One region of the Solibacillus sp. FSL K6-1554 genome, then DNA from elsewhere that is predicted to be linked to it. Evidence: riboswitches for the same ligand, from Rfam matches in the RefSeq annotation. Region 1 holds a riboswitch; the other holds the start of a gene.
What was found. A riboswitch is a leader RNA that binds a small molecule or an ion and turns the genes downstream of it on or off. The one in region 1 is predicted to bind FMN.
Positions count from the first base shown of each region.

Region 2: it holds a riboswitch for FMN, as region 1 does, so the genes downstream of both, MHB58_RS06335 (ECF transporter S component) here and ribE (riboflavin synthase) in region 1, are expected to answer to the same signal.

Region 1 is NZ_JBBOSS010000001.1:2,095,996-2,105,213, reverse strand. It holds gene MHB58_RS10290 (cytochrome c biogenesis CcdA family protein) at 1-691, shown strand, start outside; gene MHB58_RS10285 (CcdC family protein) at 807-1,298, shown strand; gene MHB58_RS10280 (DUF2621 domain-containing protein) at 1,349-1,783, opposite strand; gene MHB58_RS10275 (DUF1659 domain-containing protein) at 1,948-2,166, shown strand; gene MHB58_RS10270 (DUF2922 domain-containing protein) at 2,195-2,416, shown strand; gene MHB58_RS10265 (YvrJ family protein) at 2,479-2,619, shown strand; gene MHB58_RS10260 (SCO family protein) at 2,726-3,337, shown strand; gene MHB58_RS10255 (hypothetical protein) at 3,648-3,842, opposite strand; gene MHB58_RS10250 (VC0807 family protein) at 3,866-4,549, opposite strand; FMN riboswitch at 4,866-5,003, shown strand; FMN riboswitch at 5,104-5,237, shown strand; gene ribE (riboflavin synthase) at 5,358-5,993, shown strand; gene ribB (3,4-dihydroxy-2-butanone-4-phosphate synthase) at 6,008-6,619, shown strand; gene ribH (6,7-dimethyl-8-ribityllumazine synthase) at 6,635-7,099, shown strand; gene MHB58_RS10230 (PadR family transcriptional regulator) at 7,238-7,555, shown strand; gene MHB58_RS10225 (DUF2812 domain-containing protein) at 7,548-7,751, shown strand; gene MHB58_RS10220 (DUF2812 domain-containing protein) at 7,741-8,745, shown strand; gene MHB58_RS10215 (DUF2812 domain-containing protein) at 8,921-9,218, shown strand, end outside.
Region 2 is NZ_JBBOSS010000001.1:1,314,749-1,323,966, reverse strand. It holds gene MHB58_RS06345 (YitT family protein) at 1-180, shown strand, start outside; gene brnQ (branched-chain amino acid transport system II carrier protein) at 233-1,585, opposite strand; gene MHB58_RS06335 (ECF transporter S component) at 1,763-2,338, opposite strand; FMN riboswitch at 2,583-2,756, opposite strand; gene MHB58_RS06330 (hypothetical protein) at 2,861-4,084, opposite strand; gene sigX (RNA polymerase sigma factor SigX) at 4,081-4,614, opposite strand; gene MHB58_RS06320 (ATP-binding protein) at 4,777-6,555, opposite strand; gene MHB58_RS06315 (response regulator transcription factor) at 6,548-7,264, opposite strand; gene ccsB (c-type cytochrome biogenesis protein CcsB) at 7,453-8,637, opposite strand; gene MHB58_RS06305 (cytochrome c biogenesis protein ResB) at 8,634-9,218, opposite strand, start outside.

The DNA.
Region 1 (9,218 bases):
CCTTTTAGCGTTTGGTGCCGGGTTTTTAAGTTTTATTTCACCATGTACGCTACCGCTCTATCCTGCATTTTTGTCCTACATAACCGGTATGACACTCGATGAGCTGAAAGCCGAAAAAGGGATGATGCAAAAACGCGCAATTTTACATACTTTATTTTTCTTGCTTGGATTTTCGATTATATTTATCGCCATCGGATTTGGAACATCGTTAGCGAAAGATTTCTTTTTTCAATACCAGGACTTACTGCGTCAAATTGGAGCCATTTTAATTGTCGCATTCGGTTTAATGATTGTCGGTCTGCTGCAAATTGACTTTTTAATGAAAGACCGCAAGTTCCAGTTTAAAAACCGACCATCCGGATATTTAGGTTCGGTGCTGATCGGTCTTGCTTTTGCAGCGGGATGGACTCCTTGTACAGGACCAATACTGGCAGCGATAATTACCCTTGGTGGAACGAATCCTGACTCGGCAATGTGGTATATGCTAGCATACTACTTAGGTTTTGCTATCCCATTCTTTACATTGTCATTCTTCATTTCACGAATGAACTGGATTCGCACACATAGCCAAAAAATCATAGTAGTTGGCGGCTATATTATGATTGCGGTCGGAATTTTATTGTTCTTTGACGGATTGACGTATATTATTAATCTTCTCTTGCCGATTTTCGATGGTTTTAAAGGATTCTGACAGTTCCCTGCTTAATAAGACCGTGCTATACTAAGGGAAGTAATATAAGGGAAAAAGGGTGCATGATTCGTATATACCAGATCTTTACACGCGTTCATGCAAGAGGAGGAATATGATGTTTGACAGTATACCTTCTCACTATTTATTAATTGGTTCGACGATTATGGCAGTCTTAATGGGCTCATTCGTAATGTTCATAAGACTACGTGCACAAAAAAAGCCGGTATCCACAAAAAAAATACTCATCCCGCCTTTTGCGATGTCAACAGGTGCACTGATGTTTATTTTTGAGGAATTTCGTGTAGCGCCAATTCAAATAGTAGAAGCGGCCGCACTAGGCTTGTTATTTTCATCTGTATTAATCTTAACGTCGAAGTTTGAAGTGCGAGACGGCGCAATTTATATGAAGCAATCTAAAGCATTTCCATTCATATTAGTGGGATTACTTGTACTACGTATTATTTTGAAATTAATATTTGCCGATACATTTGATGTCGGTGAACTGGCCGGTATGTTCTTTATCTTGGCTTTCTCTATGATTTTGCCGTGGCGAATCGGTATGCTTATTAAATATAAGAAGCTTGAAAAATCGCATATTATCGCATAAAAAAGACTGTCTCTAAAAGTTTTATACTTTTAAAGACAGTCTTTTTCGTTTTACGTCTCAAATAAATGATCATAATTTGTCGTATCAATTCTCATTTCATCGAGCTTTTTACGTAAAAACTTATGGTCGCGCTTTGGCGAAGCGATAATATAGCCACGAATAATTAAGTCCAAGTCGATTTTTGTGGCACGTTCATTCAGGGCGATTTCACCGATTTTACCGGCAATCTTTTCTTTGGCAACTTGCCGGAATAACTCTGGTACAGGACTGACAAGCTCGGTAAGTAATTGTTTTTCATCTTCACCCCATAGATGAATCGTTTTATCTAAGTATATGTTTTGCCAATCTAAATCCGATTTACCATCCTGTTTCGGCAGGGCCTTCAAAAACTTGCGGAACATAAAAAAGCCGCCAATCCCCATAAGCGAAATCAATACTACAACCCAAAATAAAATAAACCATAAAAACCAGCCATCTAAGCCCACAATGTTCACCTCATTACTTAATATTGTCTACGAAATTTCTTCTACTAATCTATTGGTGATAAACCTCATTATTGTCTATTATATAAGTTTTTGTAATTTTTTTCATCGTCATTGTCCCTTTTTTCTGTAAATCATGACATATATAGGGCAAGGAGGTGAGAAACATGAATGAATTTGGATTTTTATCTGCGACGTTGACAGTTTATTATCAGACAGGGCTTGATGAATTTAATGAGCCAATGATTAAAAGTTCCACATTCCGTAACTTGGAAAGAAACGCAACAGCCCAGCAGCTGTACACAGTTGGGACAACAATCGTCGGCTTAACAGATTACGATTATATCGAATCTGTGAAAACGCAGAAAGAAACGATTACAGCTTAATCAAGTGTAAAGAAAAGGAGGTGAGCTTATGGCACAAGTTTTACAATTAACATTTGCCAACATTGCAGGAAGCACAATGACGATCAATATTAATGATCCTAAGCCGAATTTAACGGAGGCAGAAGTGAATGCAGCGATGCAAACAATTATTGATCAGGCGGTATTTTCGAAAGACGGATTTTTGTTCAATGTAAAAAAATCTGCGCGTATTGTTGAGCGTAATGTAACAGCAATTGAACTGATCAGCTAATAGCAAGGCCGGCGAAGTGTGATACTTTGCCGGCTTCTTTAAATAAAAATGGAGGGATTATAATGGACCAGTGGATTGCCATTCTTCAGGAAGTAACGTTTCCGATCTTTATATCTTTTTATTTACTGTATCGGATAGAAACAAAACTTGAAGCGATTCATACAGCACTCGTATCATTGCATCATCCTGCAGATAGAGCGTGAGAAACTCTTCACAATGTTGACACACGTCCTTTCTTCCAATAACTATTGAGAATATACTAAATATTGGGTAAGATGAGAGTAATGTTCAAAGAGTGGAGAGAGAGAAATGAAAACGAAAAACATAGTATTCGCACTTATGCTCTTGGCAGCAACTGTACTTACAGCATGCAGCAATTATCAGTTTAAACCGACGACCAACTTTGAAATTAGCGAGTTTACGATGACCGATCACCGTAACAATGAAGTGACACGGGACAGCCTAAAAGGGGAACCATGGCTTGCAATGTTCATCTTCACAAGCTGTACAACAATTTGCTCGCCAATGACAATGAATATGACCCGTGTCCAGGATCATCTCGAGAAAAAAGGGCTGGAAGATTATAAAATTGTCGCGTTTTCCGTTGATCCGGACTACGACACACCGGCGCGTTTGACAGAATATTTATCGCGCCATACACCAGTAGATGAATCAAAATGGCATATGCTGACAGGATACGATCAAAAATTTATTGAGCAGTTTGGCAGAAACTCATTTAAAACACCTGTCCAGTCGATTGAAGGGAACGATCAAGTTATCCATGCCGATACATTTTTCCTAGTGGATGAAAAAGGAATCGCCGTGAAAAACTATTCAGGCTATGGCACTGGCGAAGATGGTGTTCCATATGAAACGATTGCGAGTGATATGGAAGCACTCATTGACGAACGTCTAAATTAATAGTGAAATGAAAGATTAACTTGCGAAAAAAGTGTAGCTGCTTTTTAAGCAAGTTTTTTTATGGAGTGAGGGCTTTTCTAATAAAAAATAAACTGTGCTAATAAAACCGCATATTTTCTAATAAGTTGCGGATTTTCTAATAATGGAGCTGGATATGCTAATATCAGTTCCTGATTAGCTAATAAGCACGCCAACTTTTCTAATTTCACCTGCAGAAGTGCTAATATAAATAAATTTCTTCTAATAAAAGTAATCAAAAAAAATGCGAAATGCCGATAATGTAACATTTCGCACCTTGATTATATTCTCGTTAAAAAGTCCCTTTAAATTTCCCGGGTTTTACGACATAGCCTTCAATAATAAACCCGCAATCGGTACAAATAATGTACTCGATATTGCATCCTAAACTTAATTTATTAACAGGTGACATAACACTGTACCCGCTATGTTTTCCTCTACCTAATTCCGTACCGCCACATTTTGGACATTCTTTAATGTTTGTCATCTCCATCACCCTTTCGAAAAAAATTAATCCGCCACAATGTCAAGTTCTGGCAGCTTTTCATCCTTCTTTTCCTGTAAACGATTCGTATATTTTTGAACAATTACGTTGATGTAAAAGAACATCCCCATGACAATTCCGGAAAATACCCAACTTGCTACACGTTTATAAATCAGCATATCCCCATAACTGTCAATTCCGTATTTCCGTAGCAAAAAGACCGTAATTCCTGCCATAACAAGTCCTCGAATAATGAAAACAATCTGGATCAGCTGAAACCATCCGAAAATCCCTTTTTGAAAGAACAAAGCTTTACTGTCCTTTCGTGCATAGCCTTGCAAATATGCAAAATCAATTGCAACATACAAAGGAAAAGGCTTTTTTATAATAAATAAAATTACATAGAGAAATGTGTAAAAAAGACCTAAATAAACATTATTCCAAATCATTTGCTCCGCTGAACCTGACAATAAATCTAACGTAGTACCTATAAGCATCGAGCCTAAAATAAACAAGCCCGTCACATTAAACTGCCGATCCTTAGCAAAGCGGTAAACAGTATAAATTATCCCGGGAACAGTGGACAGCAGCATCGCAGCATAGTCACCAAAAGGCTCTCGGCCAAACTTCCATATTGCATAGGGTAAAGCTGCATAAAACAGTAGTTCTAGAAAGATAAGATATTTATTCGACTGTGAATTATTCGCCATAAAAGCCTCCATTATCGTTAAAAAGGTATTTGTTTTTTATATTACTGAAGATTATCCGACACTATATTTTATTCGAATTAAAACTTAAAAAAAGCAACCAAGCAATGAGAAACAATTAAAATCAGCTTGCAATAACTCCTTTCTATTTTCTGTTATATTATGTATATTATTCTACATATTACCATTAGTAAAGTTTCAAAATATTAATTTGATAGAGGGGTAGATGTAAAAAGATTGAGGGAACAAAAAGTAAGTAAGTGCTAAAATACTATTAGCTTTTTAATTTATTTATGTTACAATAACTTTCAAATAAAATAATTTCCTTCGGGGTCGGGTGAAATTCCCAATCGACGGTGATGAGTTAATCTCTAAGCCCGTGAGCCACTTTTTTGTGTGCAGGATTTTGGTGCAAATCCAAAGCCGACAGTTATAGTCTGGATGGGAGAAGGAATGGCAACACATTTTTAAAATTTTTTGATTTTTAATGTGGTTTTTTGCTATACACTTTTCCTGTCGCGCCTTGTGACGGGATTTTTTTATTTCCAATGAAAAATAATTTCCTTCGGGGTCGGGTGAAATTCCCAATCGACGGTGATGAGTAATCTCTAAGCCCGTGAGCCACTTTTGTGTGCAGGATTTGGTGCAAGTCCAAAGCCGACAGTTATAGTCTGGATGGGAGAAGGAAGCAATGTCAGCAGTTTTTTGAAAATTATCTTCAAAAAGCTTATTTGATGATGCTCAATTTTCCTCTCATCGAACTCCGACTTCAATCGGGGTTCTTTTTTATTATTAAAAAGAGGTGAGCAGGATGTTTACAGGAATCATTGAAGAACTTGGAACGGTTGAAACGATCAGCCAGTCCACACAAGCGATGGAACTAGCCATTCGCGCAAGCAAAATTTTAGAGGATGTCCAACTCGGGGACAGTATTGCCGTTAACGGTGTCTGTTTGACTGTAAAGCATTTCTCGCCAACCGTATTTTTGGCGGATGTTATGCCGGAAACCGTCAAAGCAACCAGCCTCCAGCAATTAGCAGCAGGTATGCCTGTCAATTTGGAACGGGCAATGTCGGCGAATGGTCGTTTTGGCGGACATATTGTATCGGGCCACGTGGATGGGATTGCGACAATTCAACGGAAAAGACCGGTCGCCAATGCAGTTTATATTGATCTGGCAATGGAAAAGCATTTGATTGCAGAATGCATCAAGAAAGGCTCGATTACTGTAGACGGTACGAGTTTAACGATTTTTGAGGTGACAGACACATTCATTACCATTTCCTTAATCCCTCATACGTATGAGCAGACTGTACTAGGCTATAAAAAGCCAGGAGATGTTGTGAACATTGAAACAGATCTAATCGGAAAATATGTAAAAAAACATTTACAAAATCAAACGGGAAGTACGATTACAATGGACTTTTTGCAACGTACTGGATTTTAAAGGAGTGGTGATATATGAATACGATTGAAGAAGCAATTCAGGCATTGAAAAACGGTGAGATTATTATTGTGTCAGATGACGAGAACCGTGAAAATGAAGGGGATTTTCTTGTGTTAGGAGAATTCGCTACACCGGAAAATATTAATTTTATGGCGCTTTATGGAAGAGGGTTAATTTGTACACCAATTTCATCTGCAATTGCAGAAAAGCTTTCCCTTCATCCAATGGTGCAAAGCAATACCGATACATATCAAACGGCTTTTACGATTAGTATCGATCATATCCATACAACGACAGGTATAAGTGCATTTGAACGTTCTAAAACGATGTTAGCATTGCTGGATCCAGCAACAAAACCGGAGCATTTTCATCGTCCGGGCCATGTATTCCCCCTCATTGCAAAACAGGGGGGCGTGTTGGAACGTAGAGGGCATACGGAAGCAGGCGTTGACCTGGCAAAGCTTTGCGGTTCAAATGAAGTCGCGGTCATCTGTGAAATTATGAACGAAGATGGTTCAATGGCCCGCATGCCGCAGCTCGAAAAGCTAGCACAAAAACATAAACTGAAATTTATTACAATCGAAGACTTAGTTCAATATATAAAATTAACTACCGTATCGGTATAAAAAGGAGCAATTAAAATGGGAAAAACATTTGAAGCACAATTAGTCGGAACAGATTTGAAAATCGGAATTGTCGTTGGGCGATTCAATGAATTTATTAATGATAAGTTATTAAGCGGTGCACTGGATGGTTTAAAACGTCACGGTGTTGACGAAGCAAACATTGATACAGCATGGGTGCCAGGTGCTTTTGAAGTACCGTTTGTTGCAAAAAAAATGGCTGAAACAAATAATTATGATGCAGTAATCGGTTTAGGTACGGTCATTCGCGGATCAACTACACATTACGACTATGTATGTAACGAAGCAGCAAAAGGAATTGCCAAAGCAGGCTTGGATACAGGGGTTCCGGTAATTTTCGGTATTGTCACAACAGAAAATATCGAACAGGCGATTGAACGCGCTGGTACAAAAGCGGGTAATAAAGGCTACGACAGCGCAATGTCCGCTATTGAAATGGCAAACTTGAATAAGATGTTTTAAGAATGCTTAGTGCTGACCACTCCAACATGTTGGAGTGGTTTTTCGTTTTCTTTTAATAACAAGTTTACAAATTATTCCCTGTCGTTTACTATTATGTCAGACGATATATCGCATGACATAATAGTTGGAGGAATGAATATGTCTTATAATGGCGGGCCAATGACTGAAGCAATGTACTACGTATTATTGGCGTTAATGCGTCCAAATCATGGCTATCAATTAATGCAGTCCATTACAGAAGTATCAAAAGGCCGTTTAACAATGGGGCCCGGAACGTTATATGGTGTCCTATCACGAATGCAAAAAGACGGATTAATCGCTTTGGCAAAAGACGATGGGCGGCGAAAAATATATGAAATTACGAAAGAAGGCGAGCATGCATTAAGAATAGAATATGCTCGTCTAAAATCTCTGATTTTCGACAGCAGTATATTAGAGGAGGGAAACGATGACTAAAATGGTGCGCAAAATCCGACCAACCAACTACTGGCGAATTGGAGAACACGAAAGCTGGTTTTCGGATATGTCGTTACAGGGGCTCCACCTTCATAAAATGGGAACAAATTTAGCCCATTTTAAAAAAGGTGACCCGAAGCGAATTGAATACCGGATTGAAGTGACAGATAGGAAATTAATTACCAATGCAAATTGATCTGTACGAGGAAAACGGCTGGAAGTATGTCACAAGCCATCAATGGTTTCATGTTTTCTCTTCACCAACTGAAAACAATGCACCCGAAATCCATACAGATTCTGCAGAACAGGCATTTACGTTACAGCGGCTAAGTAAAAAACTCGTATTTAATTTAGTATGGATTTCTCTTGTAGTGGCCCTGATTCTAGGTATGCTTTTGGCAATGTGGTTTTTGGATGGAGCACCTGTATTACGTTTAGTTGAAGGATATGTCGTACAGCAAAGTATCCTTACTCTCGTCTATATTCACTATGTTTTTTACGCCATAAGAGCTTTATTGGCGATTAAAGAATTGAAAAAAAGTTTAAATGAAGGCAAAGCCATCAACCATCATGCCCCTTGGAAAAAAAGTTTGCGAAAAAATGGTGTATTTTCGGTTGTCTTTATAGGGATTATTCTCGTAAGCGGCTTAATTATGCCACTTTACCAATTAAAAAAAATGGATAACTATACACTTCCAAAGAATGATGAAAACTTGCCGTTTGTTCGTTTAGCCGATATCGAACAAAATCCACAGCTAATCCGGGATGAATATTATACAGATGAAATCGATTGGGCAAACCGTTATTCAACAAATTGGAGTATCTTTGCACCCGTTCAGTTTGAGACCGACGAAAGTGGAATAATTAAGGATGAAATGTGGTTAGATAAAAGTGGTACATACTCACCGAGCGTTTCTACTAAAATATACAATTTAACATTTCAGGCGTTCGCTAAACCATTGCTGTCTGACTTGATGGAGTGGCATACATACGGAGATGAAAGGGAAAGTTTCATAGAAAGGAAACACCCTGGCTTTGATCACCTTATTACTCGCGAGGATGAAGAATGGAAACAATTAGTTGCATCAAAAGATAAGGTGGTAATGTATATACGTTATTACGGATATGCAGAGCTTGATGTTCTAGTGGAGAATGCAGCTCAGAAAATATTGCTGCTTGCGGATAGTTAGTTCCAAGCGGTGTAAAAGGCAATCTTACATGGGTAGGGTTGCCTTTTTGCTGTGAAAAATTTTAATTTTTTTATTTCGTCAGGGAGTGCTGAAATAGATTCCAGGTCCTTATTTTTTATTTACAAACAATCCCTTCTATTCTATTGTTAGGTAAGACTTACAAGGAGGTAGAGCGATGGCAGAAATAGTACGTAGAATAAGACCAAGGCAGTATTGGCGTATCAAGGAACATGAATGCTGGTTTTCAGATATGTCCGAGCAAGGGCTGCATTTTTATGAGATTGGTACTCATTTTGCAAAGTTTAAGAAAGGTGATCGCAAACAAATGGATTACCGGCTGGAACTGGCAAAAAGCAAATATATATCGAGTGAAAAAATTCGGTTATACGAAGAAAGCGGCTGGGACTATATTGCGAGTGACCGCAATTTTCACGTATTTGCAGCACCGACTGAACGTAAAGCAAATGAACCTC
Region 2 (9,218 bases), 780 kb from region 1:
AATACGGTATACGGTGCTTACTCGCATCAGGAGTTCCAAGAAATCACTTGTGTAATTAACCGAATGGAGGAAAGCAAAATAAAAGGAATCATTCGTGAAATCGATCCGAATGCCTTTGTGACGGTGTACGAAGTAGTCGAAGTTAAAGGCGGAAACTTCAAAAAGCAAAATATCCACTAAAACAGAAAACGGGTGTGTAAAAGGAAATTTTTCCTATTACACACCCATTTTTTTAATTCGTATTTACTTCACCGCTGCGATTCGGAATACATAATCCGATAACAGCTCCAACTACAGCCGGTACAATCCATCCTAAGCCAATTGAATAAAGCGGCAAGTAGTCCGCATAGATCGTTGAAATAGATGACAACAAACTTACTTCAAATGCCGGTACACTACCGATCAATGCATTGTATCCATCAATTATACTAATAAAGAATACCAGCACAATCGCACCTGTAAATACAGGTTTTTTATAGTGAAACAACGGTCCTAAAAGTGCCAGGATTATTAACACAATTGCCAGCGGGTAAAGGAACATCAACACCGGAACCGCATATGTAATAATATTCGTTAACCCAAAGTTCGCAATGATAAAAGAAACAGCACATAGCATCACTACAAATGTCTTATAGCTGATTTTCGGAAACACTTCATGGAAAAACTCACTGCATGAAGTAATGAGCCCAATACTTGTTTTCAAACATGCAAGTACAATAATAATCGCCAACAAAATCGCACCGTATGAGCCGAAGTAATGATCAGCTACAGCCGCAAAAATTTGCCCACCATTTTCAAATGTACCAATAGCGGTTACACTTGATGCTCCCATGTAAGCAATCAGACCGTATATTAGCATCATTAATGCCATTGCAAAAATACCCGATTTCCAAGTCGCTTTTGCAATTTCTTTTTTATCTGTAATACCTGTCCGTTTAATCGCATGGATGACTACAATACCGAACGCAAGTGAAGCAAGTGCATCCATCGTATTATAGCCTTCTTTAAATCCTGTCATAAACGCCTCGTTAATATAAGCCCCAGCAGGCTCAACAAATTTCCCCATCGGAGAAAATAGACTAATTCCGATTAATAAAAATAAAAATATTAAAAAGGCTGGCGTTAAGTATTTTCCGATAATGTCCATTATTTTCGCCGGATTTAACGAAAAGTAAAAAACTATCGTGAAGAAAATAAAACTGAATACCGCTAGCCACAATGTTGCCTGTGAAGGATCGATAAACGGTTCAAATCCAACGACAAACGGTACGGTTGCTGTACGTGGAATTGCAAAAAACGGCCCGATTGTTAAATATAAAGCCAATGCAAAAAACAATCCAAACACTGGATGTACTTTACTTGCCAAATCACGCAATCCATTACTTCCCGACAATCCGATTGCCAGAATTCCTAAAAACGGCAAACCAATTGCCGTAACTAAAAAGCCAATTAGCGCAAACCAATAATTCGTTCCTGCCAATTGCCCCATTTGAATCGGAAATATTAAATTTCCCGCTCCAAAAAACATACCAAACAGCATCGTTCCGATTACTGCATAGGTTGAAAATGGTATTTTTTTGTCCATCATATTCTCTCCCAAGATGTCATTTCATGGTGTTTTAATGAAACGTCCTAATTTTCTTAACAATGTACAATATCATATCAGCCCTATAACAGAATGACAATAGTAATAGTAAATATAAAAGGAGCGGTGTCATAAAGTTAACACTTTTACGACATCGCTCCAAATTTTATTATTTAATTAAGCTAAATATTGTCGGCGCTGATTTTCAATCCATACACGCATTGTACGGTAAAGCATCGTCACGACAACAATCATCATAATTCCTTTGACAATATTAAATGGTAAAATACCCAGTACGATCGTTTCGTACATATTATATTCGAAGCCTAGTAAGTACGTATACAGCGGTAAGAACGCCACATAATTTAATGCTGCCATTCCTAGTGACATAACAACCGTAGAAACCACTAAGCCTGTCATCAACCCTTTTGCAGAAGGGAATTTTTTATAAATATAGTAAGCTGGTAAAATGAATAAGACACCTGTAGCAAAGTTTGCCATATGGCCTACCGGAATTCCTTCAGGAGCCCCTGTGTAAATCCAGTCAAGCACATTTTTGACAAGTTCAACTAGAATACCCGCAACAGGACCCATTGTAATTGCCGCAATCAATGCTGGCACATCACTGAAATCAATTTGTAAAAACACTGGGAACCATGGTAGTGGGAAGTTTAACAACATTAGAACAAATGAAACTCCACTCAGCATTGCGATTGTTACGAATGACCGTAACTTTAAACTTCTTTTTTGCATATAAATCTCTCCTCTTTGCTGATTCCATCTCGCAAGAAGAAAGGACGTATCAAATCATTTCATGAAAAAACCCTTATACTCAAATAGAGCATAAGGGAGAAATAGGCACACTTAAATAAAGGGTCTATCAGTGCATTTGCAGCAATTCCTGATTTTTGTATACGAAAAAATATTCCGCAACAAATAAGGAACTTGAAAATAAGTACTGCAAAGCACGGCATTTTCAAAAAAATGACGACCGTACCTTCACCTTCTCCCATCCAGACTATACTGTCGGCTTTGGAATCGCACCAAATCCTGCACACAAAAGTGGCTCGCGGGCTCGAAAAGTTTGACATAACTTCCTCCAAGTAAATGGTCAGAGGTTATCACTTTTATTACCGCCGGTCGGGAGTTACACCCTGCCCCGAAGATGAATCAATATGAAATTATGTAACAATTACCTTGCTACAATTCTTATTATATATAAAAAAAAGGAATTGTAAAGCCCATTGCTTACAATTCCTAGTAAATTAATTTGGATTATTGAAATTCATAATGGATACGATTTGCAGCAATCGGCTTCTCCACTGGTTTTGTGAAATCAAAACCGCCCCATTGTTCCTGTACAATATTTTCGAATTTGACTTGTTTATCAAAACTTGCCGCTGTCATTATTAACCCTTCAATCATTCGCATTGCTTGTGCAGGCTCGTAATTCTCCAAGTTTAAAGGCTCTTCAAATGTAATCGTAACGACTGATTCAGCGTCTTCAACTTTTAAATATACACCTGGCAATATAACCGTTCTATATATATCGTTCGCTTCCACCGTCATATTTTTGATTGCTTCTTCGACATTTGTAAAGCTCATTCGGAAATTCGGACTTAAATATACCGCCCCATTGCGCATCTGATACATAAAATAATTATATTGAGCGTTCTCATCATTTAATAGAAACGGCTCATTTACATCGCCAATATGATCGAAGTAAATTGGTTTTCCGGAGATATTTTCTATTTGCACTTCCGTATATGCATCACTGAAAGTATCGACAAGTGAACCAAGATAATTCGATAAGGAAGCTGTTCCTGCATCATATTGGTGACCCTCCGGCAATATGTGAACTAGCGTGTTCCCTTCTTCTCGCAATTCACCCTTGTAAGGATGATATTCATTAAACCCGAGCGACTGTTCATCAAGCAACGGACTGAATGTATTATAAAGTTCCAGCTTTGACGGATTTTCTGTACCTGTTTTTTCGGCAACAACTTCATTTGGAATCAATATGCTCACTGGTACGCTTTCTGCATCATCCCCTGCAAGACCAATTTCTAATAATGTGTTGTCGGCAAGCTCATTTTCATAAACTAACGTTTGCTCCGGTTGAGCTTCCGTCGTAAAACTATTAATCATGGAGCGCTCATTTTGTGTAGACGCATCTTCTTTTGCACTCATCGTCATATTTTCTTCCGTTTCTGGAGTCTGAATGTCAAATGTTTCATTTTGCATTGTGACGGACTCATTATTCCCTATAAATTGTGCGCTGATTAAAACAATAATAAATATTGATGCAATCGAAACGAATAACGGTGTCCAACGGATGCCTTTTTGATTGTTTTGCTGTATATGAGGCGGATCTTCATTAAATGCTCCATCATCCTTTAATCGATTAAATACCTCATCTTTTGAACGATGATCGGTTACTTTCGGTGCTTTTTTCAGAAAAAGTTCAATCTCTTTTTCATCCCAATGCTCCTTTTTCATAATGGATTCGCCTCCCTTCCTTCTTGCTCTTCCAATAGCAGCCGCAGATTCTTTAAAGCACGGTGCTGTGTCGTTTTAACTTTGCCGGGCGTCCACCCTAAAATTTCAGCTGTTTCCTGGATGGACAGTTCTTGAATAAAACGCATAATAATAACCATTTTCTGATCTCCTGAACATTCTTCCAATGCAACCAATAATTGATGGAGCTGATCATTTAATTCGGTAAATTGTTCAGGTGAAGGGATTGGGCTTACGAGTTGCTCTGTCTCCCAATCAAATGCTGTAAATGCATGCTTATCACGTACTTGTTTTTTTCTAAAATGATCGATCGCTACATTTTTTGCTATTGAAAACAGCCAGGTCTTTTCAGAGCTTTTCCCTTCGAAACGGTCGTATGATTTTAATACACGAACATACACTTCATGGGCAAGATCCTCAGCTGTGGTACGGTCTTTTACTAAGTAGAACAAAAAATTAAAAACATCCTGATGATACGTATCGTATAATCGATGGAAAATGGATTGCTGCACCCATCCCACCTCCATTCACGTAATTTGTCGTTTTCGAAACAAAAAAGTTACAATAATCATCCGTTTATAAACGAACTAGTCAATTAAAAAGAAAAGTTTATCACTTTGAGCGATTCAAAATGATAAACTTTTTCATACTCATTATTCCATTACCCCATTTTTTTAAGGTAATGGCAAGTAAAATGTAAAGGTTGTACCTTGCTGTTCGACACTATCAACAGAAATTCTTCCGTTATGTGCTTCCACAATATTTTTCGTAATGGCCAGACCTAAACCCGTTCCGCCTTTTGAGCGAGTACGTGCTTTATCAGCTTTGTAGAACCGTTCGAATACATATGGCAAATCATCTTGAGGAATGCCTTGCCCTGTATCGCTCACTTGAATTTTTGCGTAATTTTGCTCATTTATCATTGAAACAGTCACGGATCCATCGGCTGGTGTATGGCGAATCGCATTATCAATTAAGTTCGTTAACACTTGCTCGATGCGGTCCTCATCAATCGAAATAAGCGTTTCGTCCGAAAAGTCTGTTTCAATCTGCAGTTGCACATGCTTTTCTTTCGCTGTTTGGTCAAACTTATGTGTCATTCTTTCAATAACTGTAACTAATGGTACTTCTTCCTTATACAGGGTCATATGTCCCGATTCCATCCGCGCCAAGTCAAGTAAATCTGTTACAAGACGACTCATACGCTGTGATTCATCATATATTACACGGATCATATCTATACGTTCTTCCTCTGTTGTCACAACCCCATCAATAATCGCCTCTGAATAGCCTTGTAGCATCGCGATTGGTGTCCGAAGTTCATGTGAAACATTGGCGATAAAATCTGATTTCAGCTTTTCCAGTTTTGTTTCCTCGGTTTTATCTCGTATAACAGCGACTGCCCCACGAATGGAGTCCCTGCTGTACAGCGGACTAATCGTTATACTGTAATAGGATTTGCCCATTTCAAACTCTTCGTCCAACTGATCTTCAAAATTCAAAACATGATCAAGCATTTGGTAAAGTTCATCAGGTATCGGCTTGGAGCTGTCCAATCCTTTTTCGACGAACCATTTTTGCAGTAGCCGCTCTGCAGGAGGATTGCTCACTAAAATCGTTTTATCACGATTAAATGTAATAACGGAATCGGTCATCGATGTTAAAATACTCGATAATTGTTCTTTTTCCTGGTTGATCACTTCCAAATGATGCTTCAATTGGCGACCCATCTGGTTAAACGCAACGGCAAGCTGACCAATTTCATCATTTTGCTTCGTTTCAATTTTAGAATCGAAACGTCCCTTTGCCAATTCGAATGCATGCTCTCTCATTTTACGCAATGGAAGCGTTATTTTAGAAGATAGGAAAAATGCAAAAATTGTCGTCAATATAAATGCGATGGCTGCAGCTATAACAACAATTTTCGTTGTTTCATTACTTGTCTGGTGTAACGCATCGGGATTTTTGTATATAAAAACGGCCCCATGTAAGTCTTCAACACTTTTCAGTGGGAAACCTAATACAATATAATTGGTGTCACTCGCATCTTCTTCCCGATTTGAAGGCAGCTTCAGTTCCTCTACTATCGGCTCTGATGATGCATATACTTCTTCAAATGCTTTACTGCTTATGATTTTTTGCTGAATTTCTTCTTTATTGATTCCTTCTTGTCTTGCATACAATATTTCATCTGAATTTTTGGCGATAAGTACATTTGTTGTTTCCGTTAATAATTCCGAAATAATCGCAAACTGCTTATCATCGATTTCTTCCTCATCGATAATGCTCGCAATAGCTGCGGCTGTTTGCCTTAATGAAGCCTCGGACTGCTCGTTATGATAGTTTTCAAGAAACTCCAACATGAAAATGGTGAAAATAAACAGGACAAATGAAACGAGAAGCAAAATGGTTCCCCATAGCTTCCCGACAATACTTGTTGCTATTCTAATCATTTACGACCTCGAATTTATAGCCTACTCCCCAAACCGTTACAATCATTTTCGCTGCATTTTCAGAGACACGGTTCAATTTTTCACGCAGGCGCTTTACATGTGTATCAACTGTGCGCAGATCACCAAAGAAATCATAATGCCAAACTTCTTTTAATAATTGCTCACGGTCGAAAACTTTATCGGGTGATTTCGCCAAAAAGTATAATAATTCGTATTCTTTCGGTGTTAAATTTACTTCCGTTCCATCTGCTGTCACTCGATGTGCATCATGATCAATTGTTAAATGCGGGAACACAACTAGATCTTTAGATGATGAAGAATTTGAAACAGGTGAAAATACTGCTGAACGTCGTAATATTGCTTTTACACGCAACACGACTTCTCGCGGACTAAATGGTTTCACAATATAATCATCCGCACCAAGCTCAAATCCTTGTACACGGTTTGCTTCTTCACCTTTTGCCGTCAACAATATAATAGGCGTTGTTTTCTTTTCGCGCAGTTCAGCACAAACTTCCAAACCATCTTTTTCAGGCATCATAATATCCAACAAAATACAATGATAATCTTTTTCAAGTGCCATCGAAAGTGCTTGTTCTCCATTTTCCGCTTCTTCTACTAAATAGCCCTCACGCTCTAAATACATTTTTAACAAACGACGAATTCGATCCTCGTCATCCACTATCAACACAGAAATATTTTCAGACACTGGTGTTGCCCCTTTCAAAACTCTATTTCTCTTCTCTATTGTACCTTTTTAGTGAACGATTGAAAAGAAAAGCCCAATCATTGTGATTGAACTTTTCGAACTTTATGACTGTTTATTAATTATTTTGTATAGAATTGGAAACTATTATAATTGCTTTAACGATAGGTTGAAAAGCAGTTATTGTCACATTATGCATAAGAGTGTAATCCTGCAATAACAAGATTTACAACGACTAAATTGAATAAGATGATTAGAAAACCAATTACCGTTAGCCAAGCACTCTTTTTTCCTTCCCAGCCTTTTGACAGACGCAGGTGTAAAAATGCTGCATAGAACAGCCATGTAATAAGAGCCCATACTTCTTTCGGATCCCAGCCCCAAAATCGTCCCCATGCTTCCTGTGCCCAGATCATCGCAAAAATAAGCGCGCCTAATGTAAAAATCGGAAAAGCAATTAAGATCGAACGGTAGGCAATTTCGTCCATCAGCGTCGAGTTCACCCGTTTAACTAATGGCTGAAACATTTTCGCTATCTTTCTTCTAAAGATTAGTCGAATGAGTATATAAATAATTGTACCGAATAGAGCAGACCAAAAAACAGTTGTGAGTTTCCGTGCATCGATCAATGCCGGTAACTCAAATATCGGTGTCATACGGTCTTCAGACAGCTCCACATACTCATTCATACCGAAAATAGCCGGCATCAAATACGTTGAAGTACTGACCTGATCCAATGTATCAACGTATTCATACTTCGCTTCATAATCCATTGCATTAAATGTAACCGTTGCCGCAACGAATCCTACAACTAATACACAGCAGAACATGACTGCTTCCAGCCAAAAACTTTCTTTTGAGCGCTCGTCCATATTCACATTTCTCAGCAAATAAATAAGTCCTGCTACCGCACTAATCCCAAAAATCGATTGCCCTAACGCTGCAGTAGTAACATGGATCGTCAGCCAATGACTTTGCAGTGACGGTACTAATGGACTTACCTCTGTCGGGAACATAGAGGCATATGCAATAATCAATAATGCAATTGGTAAAGCAATAACCCCTAATGCTGCAACTTTATACGTAAAGTAAATAACGATAAACGATAGAACGATGAACATACCGAATGCTGTCGTAAATTCAAACATATTACTAACCGGTGCATGTCCTGTATAAATCCAACGTGTAATAAAATAACCTAACTGCGCAACAAAACCGATAATTGTAACAACAAGGGCAATTTTACCGTATTTATCTGCCCGAGCTGCTGCTGTGTCATTTTTCACTTTAATTGCGCCTGCAAATAAAAATGTCCCTACCAAATAACTAATAAATGCCGCATACAGTAAATAACCGCTTAAATCGATTAAACTCATAAGGTTTTACCATCCTTTTCTGTTTCAACATGTTCGTTGTTTTCTATTTCCTGTTGATCTACGTATTGTGGTAAATGAGCATGCTTCGTTAATGCATCTAAATCTTTTTTCATACTAAACCAGTTTTTATTCGTATGTGCTGCCATGCGTATTGTTCCATCAGCCAACTGTTCAATCCATATACGGCGATGATTCCAATAGGAACCGATTACAACGCCAATCATAAAGATAATGCCCCCTACAATTAAAATAGGGATTGTCCGGTCATAACGGATCGTTAAACCCGACATATGTCGCGTTTCCACATTCGAAAACTTCATTTTATAAATATTGTCACCTTCTGGCTCCAGTGTTTGCTGGATCGCAACAAAGCTTGTCTCCCCATCTGGTGTTTCAGGGGTAGTCATTTTAAAAATAAATGCCGGATTATTCGGTGTTTGGGTAGCAGTTTGCGGTACTCCATCTTCAAAACCTGAAAAGTCCGGATAAAAACCCATTAATTCGACCTGTGCGCCATTTTCGAGCGTATATACTTCCTGCGGGTTCGTTAAATCAATGCTTAATTGGCCTAGCGATTGTTC